2 regions of the Paraburkholderia sp. BR10923 genome follow, and region 2 is predicted to be linked to the other one. Evidence: riboswitches for the same ligand, from Rfam matches in the RefSeq annotation. Region 2 holds a riboswitch; the other holds the start of a gene.
The links. Region 2 has a riboswitch for cobalamin ahead of cobW (cobalamin biosynthesis protein CobW). Riboswitches for the same ligand answer to the same signal wherever they lie in the genome.
Positions count from the first base shown of each region.

Region 1: another riboswitch for cobalamin. It lies ahead of AB3X94_RS08610 (TonB-dependent receptor); the one in region 2 lies ahead of cobW (cobalamin biosynthesis protein CobW).

Region 1 is NZ_JBFPKO010000004.1:24,544-29,597, forward strand. It holds gene cobT (nicotinate-nucleotide--dimethylbenzimidazole phosphoribosyltransferase) at 1-76, opposite strand, end outside; gene AB3X94_RS08600 (ABC transporter ATP-binding protein) at 112-966, opposite strand; gene AB3X94_RS08605 (iron ABC transporter permease) at 963-2,027, opposite strand; gene AB3X94_RS08610 (TonB-dependent receptor) at 2,067-3,998, opposite strand; cobalamin riboswitch at 4,090-4,354, opposite strand; gene AB3X94_RS08615 (ATPase) at 4,575-4,934, shown strand; gene AB3X94_RS08620 (cell division protein ZapA) at 4,931-5,054, shown strand, end outside.
Region 2 is NZ_JBFPKO010000037.1:36,389-41,442, reverse strand. It holds gene cobN (cobaltochelatase subunit CobN) at 1-2,654, opposite strand, end outside; gene cobW (cobalamin biosynthesis protein CobW) at 2,668-3,759, opposite strand; cobalamin riboswitch at 3,962-4,240, opposite strand; cobalamin riboswitch at 4,321-4,590, shown strand; partial or broken gene cobA (uroporphyrinogen-III C-methyltransferase) at 4,834-5,054, shown strand, end outside.

The DNA.
Region 1 (5,054 bases), on a different contig from region 2:
GTTGCAGCTCGGCGCGCAGCGTCTGATCGAGCGGCGCGACTTCGGGCAAACCGGCCGGGAGTGGGATGCGAGTCATAGTTGTGATCGAAACAAGGTATAGGGGATTAATAGTCAGCCTGACTTTTCGTCATGACCGGCAGGCGATTCATGACGCGCGCGCGGCGCGGGAATCAGCGCCTCGTGCTCGCCATCGCGAATCAGAATCAGCGGATAGCCGAACGCGCGGCTCGTCAACGCGGGCGTCAGCACGTCGCGCACCGGGCCCGCATACGCGCCGCCCGCGCCGTCGAGCAGCAACGCATGCGTCGCGAAGCGGCGCGCGAGGTTCAGGTCATGGCAGGAGAACAGCACACTGCGCGCTATGCTGCGTCCCGGCTCGCGCGTCCATGCAACGAGCGCTTCGAGGCAGTCGATCTGGTGATGCAGGTCGAGATGCGACAACGGTTCGTCGAGCAGCAACAGCGGCGCGTCCTGGCACAGCACTGCCGCGAGCGCGACGCGCTGACGCTCGCCGCCCGATAGCGACAGCACGTCGCGCGCCGCAAAGCCCGCAAGGCCGAGCGATTCGAGCGCCGCCTGTGCAGCCGCGCGATCTTCATCGCGCTCCCAGCCCCAACCGCCCAGATGCGGGAAGCGATTCAGCAGCACGATGTCGAGCACGCTGGCATTGAACGCATCGGCCGCGCTTTGCGGCATCAGCGCGCGGCGCCGTGCGAGCGGCAGCGGCTGCCAGTCGGCCACGCGCACGCCATCGAGTTCGACATGGCCCGCCGCCGGATGCAACAGGCCCGCCAGCGTCGACAGCAAGGTGGTCTTGCCCGCGCCGTTCGGCCCGGCGATACACCAGACTTCGCCCGCATTGAAGGTGTGCGTGAACGCGTCGAGCAAGGTGCGCGCGCCGGCGCGCAGTGTCAGGCGCTGCGTGCTCAGCATCGAAGAGGTGGGGCTGGGTTCGGCTTGCATCATCGGCGGCGTTTGAGCAGCATCCACAGGAACACCGGCACGCCGACCAGCGACGTGATCACGCCGACCGGCAATTGCGCGGGCGCAATCACGGTCCGCGCGATCAGATCCGCGCCCATCACCGCGACACCGCCGCCGAGTGCAGCCGCCGGCAGCAGCATGCGCTGGTCGTTGCCGAACGCGAGCCGCAGCATATGCGGCACGACGAGACCGACGAAGCCGATCGTGCCCGCGGTCGTCACCGCCGCTGCCGCCGCCAGCGACGCGACCAGGTACACGCGCAAACGCAGCGGCATCACCGCGACGCCGAGCGCTTGCGCGGCTGCGTCGCCGCGCAGCAGCACGTTCAGACGCGGCGCGGCTGGCACGATCGCGAGCAACACGAGCGCGAGCGCGATCAGCGCGGTCCACGGCAGCGCGCCGCCATTGAGGTCGCCGGTCAGCCAGAACAGCATGCCGCGCAGACGGCTATCAGGCGCGAGATTGAGCAGCAGCGTGATCATCGCGCCCCACCCGGCCGCGATCACCGCGCCGGTCAGCAGCAAACGCGGCGACGTGTCCTGCGGCTCGCCGCGCCACAGTTCGCGACGCGCGAGTCCGAGCACCAGCAGGATCGACACGAACGCACCCGCGAACGCGCTCGCATCGACGATCCACCAGGCGCCGCCCGCGATCATCGCGACCAGCGCGAAACTGGCCGCGCCGCCCGACACGCCGAGCACGTACGGCTCGGCCAGCGGATTGCGCAGCAGCACCTGAAGCAGCGCGCCGGCGAGCGCGAGCAACGCGCCGCACGCGAAGCCTGCGAGCGCGCGCGGCAATCGCAACGTGCGCACGATTTCGCCGGCGAGATCGTCGCTGCCCGTGGCGCCGAACGTGTGCGTTGGCACGAGCGCCGCAAGCACGCGCGACGGCGCGAGCGGCACGCTGCCGAGCACCAGCGACGCGCCGAGCAGCGCGACGGCGGCGAGCGCGAGTCCGAGCCAGATCGCGGCCGCGCGTTTCGCGTTCATCGGGCGCGGCGTTGCCATCGCGGCGGACAGCGAACCGGACGCGCGACTCATCCGCGTGCGCTCACGCATGCGGCCAACCCGGCGCGCGCGTCACTGCTGCTGCCAGCCGAGCGTGACATACGCACCGCGTCGCGGCGAGTTATACGAGTAGGCCGTCTCATAGTCCTTGTTGAACAGATTGTCGATTTGCGCGCTGACGTACCACGCCTTCGTGATGTTGTAGCGCGCCGATAGATTCACGATGCCATAACCGCCGAGCTTGCCGGTGCTGTCTGGACGCGGACCGCTGACGATCCACTCGCCCCCAACCCGCCATCCACCGATGCTGCGATTCGCCGCGAACGACCCGAAGCGTCGCGCGCGTCGCACGAGGTCGGTACCGCTGTCGAGATCGACCGGGTTCTGCAGCGTCAATGTCGCGCGTACGTCGGTCTTGCCGACATGACCGCTCCACGATCCTTCGAGTCCCTGCACCTTCGCATGGCCGACGTTCTCCGCGAGATAGATGCCGGGGATCGTCTGCACGTAGTCGATCAGATTCGTATAGCGCGTCTGGAATGCGTTCAGACGCATCACGCCGAGCGCGTCGGTCGCGTACTGCAAACCGGCTTCGACCGAGTGACTGCGCTCCGGCTGGATCGACGGGTTGCCGCTGATCGGATAGTACAGATCGTCGAAGCTCGGCGCGCGGAACGCATCGGAATAGCTTGCGGTTACCTTCCAGCGCGACGTGATGTCGAAACCGTAGCCGAGATAGTAACTGTTCGCTCCGCCGAAATCGGAGTACTGGTCGCGGCGTACGTTGGCCTGAATCTGGTTGCGGCCGAAGCGTGCGCTGTAGCCGGCGAAGACCGAATCGACGTGACGGTCGGGCGCGGCGAACGTGTCGGAGTCGAGAATCTGGTCGAGATGTTCGTAGCCGAATTGCAGCTTCTGGTTCGCGGCGAGCGCGAAATCGTTCTGCCACGTGTACTGGCGATTGTCGGTATCGAAGCGGTCGTTGTAGATGCCATTGGTGTTCGATACGCTGCGGTCGTCGCCCACGGCGAGCGTGAAGTGGGTGGTCCACCAGTCGGTCAGCTTGCCGTTCGCAAACACCGACACCTGACGCACCTTGCTATAGAGGTTGTTCAGATCGGTTGGCACGCCGTACGCATTGTCGTAGCTGTTGTTGTTGTTCGACTGGAAGTAGCTGACACCCGCATCCCACTTGTCGGTGAACTTGTGGCGCAGCGACGCGCTGATGCTCTCGTTCAGATTGCCGTTCGCGTTCGGATTCGCGCCCGGCGCCTCGAGCGGATCGAGCGACGAAAAGCCGTCGTTCTTCGTGCGCGCGAGCGAGATGTTGAAGGTCGTGCGACCGTCCTGATCGAGCGCGCCGTTCACGCCGGCCGTTTGCGTCTGCGTGTGATAGCTGCCGTAGCCGAGCGAAAAATTGAAGCGCGGCGGATGATCGCCGCCGTCTTTCGTGAACACCTGCACGACACCGCCGATCGCGCCCGAGCCGTACAACGCCGACACGTTGCCGTTCACGACTTCGACGTGATCGACCTGGTCGAGCGGAATCTGTGCGAGCTGAGCGGAGCCGAGACTCACCGAATCGACGCGCACGCCGTCGATCAGCAGCAGCGATTGCGTCGACGACGCGCCGCGCAGAAAGAGGCTCGTGGTCGAACCGGGGCCACCCGTGCGCGAGATTTGCGCGCCGGGCGCGAGTCGCAGCAGGCCGGGCAGATCGGTCGCGGTCGTGTCGGCGATGTCCTGCTGATCGAACTGCGTGGTCTGCGGGATCGCGTCGCGCAACGCTTGCGCTCCGCGTTGTGCGGTCACGACGATCGGCGAGAGCACGTTGCCCGATGCATCGGCGGAAGCGGGATTGGCCGCATCCGCAACGTTTGGGGCGTTCGCGGTGCTTGCATCCGCAGCGGACGATGAAGGCACAGGCTCGGCGCTTTGCGCATGCGCGACGAGCGGCAGGCTCGCGAACGCGAGCAGCGTCGCGCGGGCGATGGGGGACAACATGGGATGACATTCCTGTGGATAGCATGCACGGCCTGCTTCCCCGCAGGCCGACGCGTCACGAGGCGTCCCCCAATGTTTAACGTTTTCGCGGGGGACGTCCCTCTTTTCTGGCCGGTATCCGGGCTACGACACATCGATCCCGCCTTCCCACGCGTGACGCGCAGTGGCACACTCGCAGATTGAACTTCCAACCGTGCGACAAGGACCGACCTGCATGAGCACATCACATGCGGTCGTTTACCGTTGCGGGGGCAGCGCAGGTTCGCGCATCCGGTTTGGCACCGCGCGCGCCCTGCTTCCCGTTTAACTGCGCGCGCCGAAAAGCGCGCGCGGGCACCAGAGTGCGGGAAGTGTAGGAGCGGCTTCGCGGGGCGTCAAGAAAGGCCAACCGGAGCGCGATCCGTTCTGTCGAATGCAGGTTATTGTCCGATGGATTGCCGGTCTTTGATCTTATGGTCGACGACACGACTCGCAACGAACCTGCATGAAGCGATGCTGTTACGTCTCGAAACGAGACAATTGTCGGAACCTGTAATATTCCGCGCTAAAATGCGATGTCTTTAGAGGACGCAGCACATGCTCACCGAACTCGAATCACTCTCCCAGAACATCGGCAAGCTGATTGCGATCAGCAAGCGCCACAACGAAGCGCGGATCGCGCTCGAAGAGCAACTCGCGCAAACGCGTGCCGAAGTACAAGCCACGCACACCGAACTCGCGCAATTGCGTGCCGAGCGCGATGCACTGCAAGCGGAACGCGACGCGCTGTCCGCCAAGATCGACGACGCTCAGGTGCGCCTGAATGCGATTCTCGAAAAATTGCCGCGCGCACGCGCAAGCAGCGAACCGGATAACCAGCTCGATCTGCTCGAGTCCGCCCAGCCCGAACACGAGGAAGCGGAAGGCGACGTGAGCCGACACGGAGAAAGCGCATGACCACCAAGCAGATCGAAGTATCGATTCTCGAAGTACCCTACCGTCTCGCCTGTTCGCCTGAAACGGAAGGCGCGCTGCTCGAGGCGGTCGCGCGCGTCGACGCCGAGATGAAGAAAATCC
Region 2 (5,054 bases):
TGGGTCGGCACCGCGCGCGTGTCGACCGAATAGAAGTTGCGGCCGGTGGGCAATACGTCGGGCCGACCGCGCGAAGGCGAGCCGCTCGGACCTGGCGGCACGAAACGCCCTTCGAGGCCGCGCTTGAGCTGCGTCATTTCCTGCGGACCGCAGGCGTCGAGGCGCGGCAGCACGTCGTCGCGCAGGCGCGCGATCACCTGTGCCGCTTGCGGCAGACTTTCGTCGCCTGCGGGGACGGCCCACGAACGATCCGCGTCATCGCAATCGACACCGCAGACGCCGCGCAACAGCTCGCCCGCAAGCAACTCCAGGCGCTCGCGGGTATCGCCGCAATGTCGCCACGGTGCGTCGCTGACCCGCTGCAAAACTTCGGGACGCGGGCCGTCCCATGCGGCGGCCCAATCCACGCTCAACGGATCGAACAGATGATCGATGCGCAGATCGCGCGCCAGCGCGTCGACGAGCCCTGCCTTGCCGCCCTGTCCATCGCCGATGGGAAAGCGCCCGAGCGCGAGCAGCGTATCGCGTCGCTGCACGCCGCGCGGCGACTGCCCGAACGTATGCAGGCCATCGCGAATCTGCGCTTCCTTCAGCTCGCACAGCCACGCATCGACGCGCGTGAGCAGCGCGTCTTCATCGTCCTGTCCGTTCGGCGCCGCGAGACTCAGCTCTTCGTGCAGCCGATGCTCGACGATCGTCGTCAGAATCGTGCGACGCAAGAGCTTTGCGCGACGCGAATCGACCATCAATGCTTCGTAGTATTCGTCGACCTGGCGTTCGAGGTCTTGCAGCGGCCCGTAGCTTTCAGCGCGCGTAAGCGGCGGCATCAGATGATCGATGATCACCGCCTGCGCGCGCCGCTTCGCCTGGCTGCCCTCGCCCGGATCGTTGACGATGAACGGATACAGATGCGGCATCGGCCCGAGAATCAGATCGGGCCAGCACGCATCGCTCAGCGCGACGCTTTTGCCCGGCAGCCACTCCAGGTTGCCGTGCTTGCCGACGTGCACGACCGCGTCGATGCCGAACTGGTGGCGCAGCCAGAAGTAGAACGCGAGGTACGCATGCGGCGGTACGAGCTCGGCATCGTGATAGCTCGCATAGTCGCCTTGCTCGCGCGAACGCGAAGGCTGAATGCCGACGAACACCTGCCCGCAGCGCCAGCCCGCGATCATGAAACGGCCGCGCCGCAGCGTCGGGTCCTGGTCGGGCTTGCCCCAGCGCGCGTTCAACGCGTCGCGCACGCTCGCCGGCAACGCGTCGAAATGCGCGCGATAGTCGTCGAGTGCGAGGCTTTGCAGGGCCGGACGCAGATCGCGGACGACCGGATCGTTGGTCACGCCCTCGGTCAGCCTGTTCAACAACGCGTCGCCGCTGTCTGGCAATTCGCCGACACGATAGCCTTCATCGCGCAGCATCGACAGAATGCCGACCACCGATGCCGGCGTATCGAGTCCCACGCCATTGCCGATGCGCCCTTCGCTCATCGGATAGTTCGCGAGAATCAACGCGACTTTCTTGTCGGCGTTATCGAGCGAACGCAGACGGCACCAGCGCCGGCTCAGCTCGGCGAGAAAGCGCACCCGTTCGAGGTCGGGCTGATAACGAACCACGTCGACCTGCGTATGCGCACAGCGATACGCGAGCCCCTTGAAGCTGATCGCGCGCGTGATGATGCGCCCGTCCACCTCGGGCAGCGCGACGTGCATCGCGATGTCGCGCGAATTGAGGCCGTGGTTGTCTTTCAGCCAATCGTCGCGATTGCCGCCGCTCAGGATCACCTGGAACACCGGCGCGTCGCCGGCGAGTGCGAGCGGCTCGGGGTCGTCGATCGCGGACGCGGCGAACGCGGTGGTGTTCAGCACCAGCGCGACGCCATGTTGCGCGCACAGCGACTGCACGACATCGCGGCTCATCGCATCCTTCAACGACGTGATCGCGAGCGGCAGCGGATTGAGCCCTTGCGCTTCGAGCGCATCGATCAGCGCATCGAACACCGCGGTATTGGCGGCCTGCAGATGCGCCTTGTAGAACAGGATCGCGACAACCGGCGCGTCCTGCCGCCAACGCGCCTGCCAGTCGGCAACGGTAGGCGTATCGCGCTCGGGGTGATACAGCGACGCGGCCGGCAATGCGCGCGGCGGCTCGGGCGCGCGCCCCCAACCGAGCGCGCGGTACGCGATGCAGCGCAAAAACGCCTCGGCGTTCTGCGGACCGCCCTCGCGCAGATAGCGCCACAACTGCTGACACAACTCGGCGCTCGCGGTGCTGCGCGCGAGCAGGTTCGGGTCCTCCTGCAGATCGCCGGAAAACATCGCGAGCGTTTGCTGTTTGCGCTGCGCGAGCGCGACGACCTGCTCGATGCCGTACGGCCAATACGCTTCGCCGCCGAGATGATCGACGACGACCACGCGCGCATGCTGCAACACGTCGTCGAGATAGAAATCGACCGAGGCCGGCTGACGCAGATACGTGACGTTCGCGAGCCGCAGGCTCGGGAAGCCGTCATCGAGACGCGGCACCACGCTCGCGAGCAGCGACAGCGTGGTGTCGGCGGAACTGAGCACGACGATCTCGGCGGGCTGCTGATCGATGCGGATCACGCCCTGCGTATCGTCGACGAAACCGCCCGGCGTCGTGCGCAGCAAATGCATGCTGGCGCGCCCGTTATGCCGTCGCGTTCGACGTCGCGCCGAGCGCCGCGTCGAATGCCTGTTGCAGCGCGGGTTGATCGAGGTCTTCGCCGATCAGCACGAAGCGGCTCAGGGCGTCGTCGCCGCTTTCGCCCGCCTGCCAGCGCCGGTCGAAGTAGCTGTCGAAGCGCCGGCCAACGCCCTGGATCACGAGGCGCATCGCCGCGCCCGGCAGTGCCGCGAAGCCTTTGACACGGTAAATCGTGTGGCTTTCGACCAGCGTCTGCAACGCGGCGAGCGCCGCGTCGCGCGACGGCACCGATGCCTGCACGACGACCGAATCGAATTCGTCGTGGTGATGATCGGGGTCGTCGGCGGAACCGTGGTGGTCGTGACGCAGATGGATCGTCTGTTCCGACGCCGCTTCGAGCCCCAGCAGCGTATGCAGGTCGAGCTGCCCCCGCTGCGCGCGCACGATCTTCACCTGCGGCGGAATCTCCGCGCGGATCGCGGCTTCCACTTCGTGCTGCCGCGCGTCGTCGATCAGATCGGTCTTGTTCAGAATCACCAGATCGGCGGCCGACAACTGGTCTTCGAACAGCTCGTGCAGCGGCGACTCGTGATCGAGATTCGGATCGGCCTTGCGCTGCGCATCGACGGCGACCGGGTTATCGGCGAACTGGCCGCTTGCGGCGGCGGGGCCATCCACCACCGTCACCACCGCGTCGACCGTGAAGCCGTTGCGGATCTGCGGCCAGTTGAACGCCTGCACGAGCGGCTTCGGCAATGCGAGCCCCGAGGTTTCGATCAGCACGTGATCGAGTTCGTCGCGCCGCTCAGCGAGCTTTTCCATCACCGGGAAAAACTCTTCCTGCACGGTGCAGCACAGACAACCGTTCGCGAGTTCATACAATTGCCCTTCGGTCTCGACGCCGTTTTCATCGCAACCGATGCCGCAGCCCTTGAGGATTTCGCCGTCGATGCCGAGTTCGCCGAACTCGTTGACGATCACCGCGATGCGCTTGCCGCCCGCATGCTGAAGGATGTGCCGCAGCAACGTAGTTTTGCCACTGCCGAGAAAGCCGGTAACGATCGTGACGGGAATCTTGCGCAATTGAGTTTGCATCGTGAGGTCCATCCCTTTGCGTTGCATTGGTCTGCCGCAAGTTCCGCGCATCGGTCGGCATCGGCTGGCGAATGGAGCGAATGAAGCACGCGCAACAGTACCAGCGATCACCAGACACGGGGACGAACGACGGCATTGCCGCGACAACGGAAATACAGAAAGCGGAACTGAGGTCATGAACGCGCCGCCGCATCCCCGCGGCGGTCGTTCTGCTTCTTCGGGCCGGTATCCGGGCTGGCGAAAGCGCCGCTTCCCCTTCCCGGACGAGTGGTTTCTCGTCCAGTGGTGATATGTCGACGCGACCTTGCGCGAGGACATCGAAGTCGGCACCGCGGCGCCCGGCTATCAAGCCGGAACCGCTTTCCGCTTACCGTTGCGGGGACAGCACAGGTTAGCCGCTCTAGCGCAGATGGCTCCCTGTTTCCCGTTTAACTGCATGCGCACGAACGCGCACGCGAGCACCCAAAGTGCGTGCGAGTGTAGGCCCCCGGGCATGCGCAGTCAAGGAACGCAGGGCGTCGGAAAGCGCCGCCGCGGCTTATCCGGCAAGGCGTCATGTGCTATCGTATGCGCGCGTTTGGTGCCCGCACATGCGCTCGCATGTGCAGTTAAACGGGAAACAGGCAGCGCGTCGCGCGTTCAACCTGTGCTGTCCCCGCAACGGTAAGCGACCTGCGGCGCGCGGTTCGATTCAGCTTCGATTCCGCTGTGCCGCGCATGCGTTTTTTGATGCCACTGTCCCCGCGAATCCGCAGATTCGCAAACCGGGACGGGAAGGCGAAGCGCGTGAGGCCGCCAGCCCGGATACCGGCCAGACGCGGAGGCGGCGCCGCATGCATGCGTGCATCGGGTTGCGCCGCCGGCCGCCGGAATCCGCGGGGAACGGATGTGAAGGCGTAGTAGCGCGGCATCGCGCGTGTCGTGGCGTTCTCACTGAAGAATCCGCCGCGAACCGCACGAGTGGCCGCGCCCGGATTCGCTGTACCGCATGACATCCATATTCACCGCCGCGCGCACCGTCGCACGCCGCCACTCCCCTCCCATCTCCGCATGGCATGCGCCATGCACGCCGCGATGACGCGCGCCTGGCTGATCGGCGCCGGTCCCGGCGACGTCGAACTGATGACGCTGAAGGCCACCCGTGCGCTCGCGCAGGCCGATGTCGTGCTGGTCGACGATCTGGTCAATCCCGACGTTCTGCAGTTCGCGGGCGCCAACGCGCAAGTCGTATACGTCGGCAAGCGCGGCGGCCATCCGTCGACTCCGCAAGCGGACATCGTCGCGCAAATGCTCGG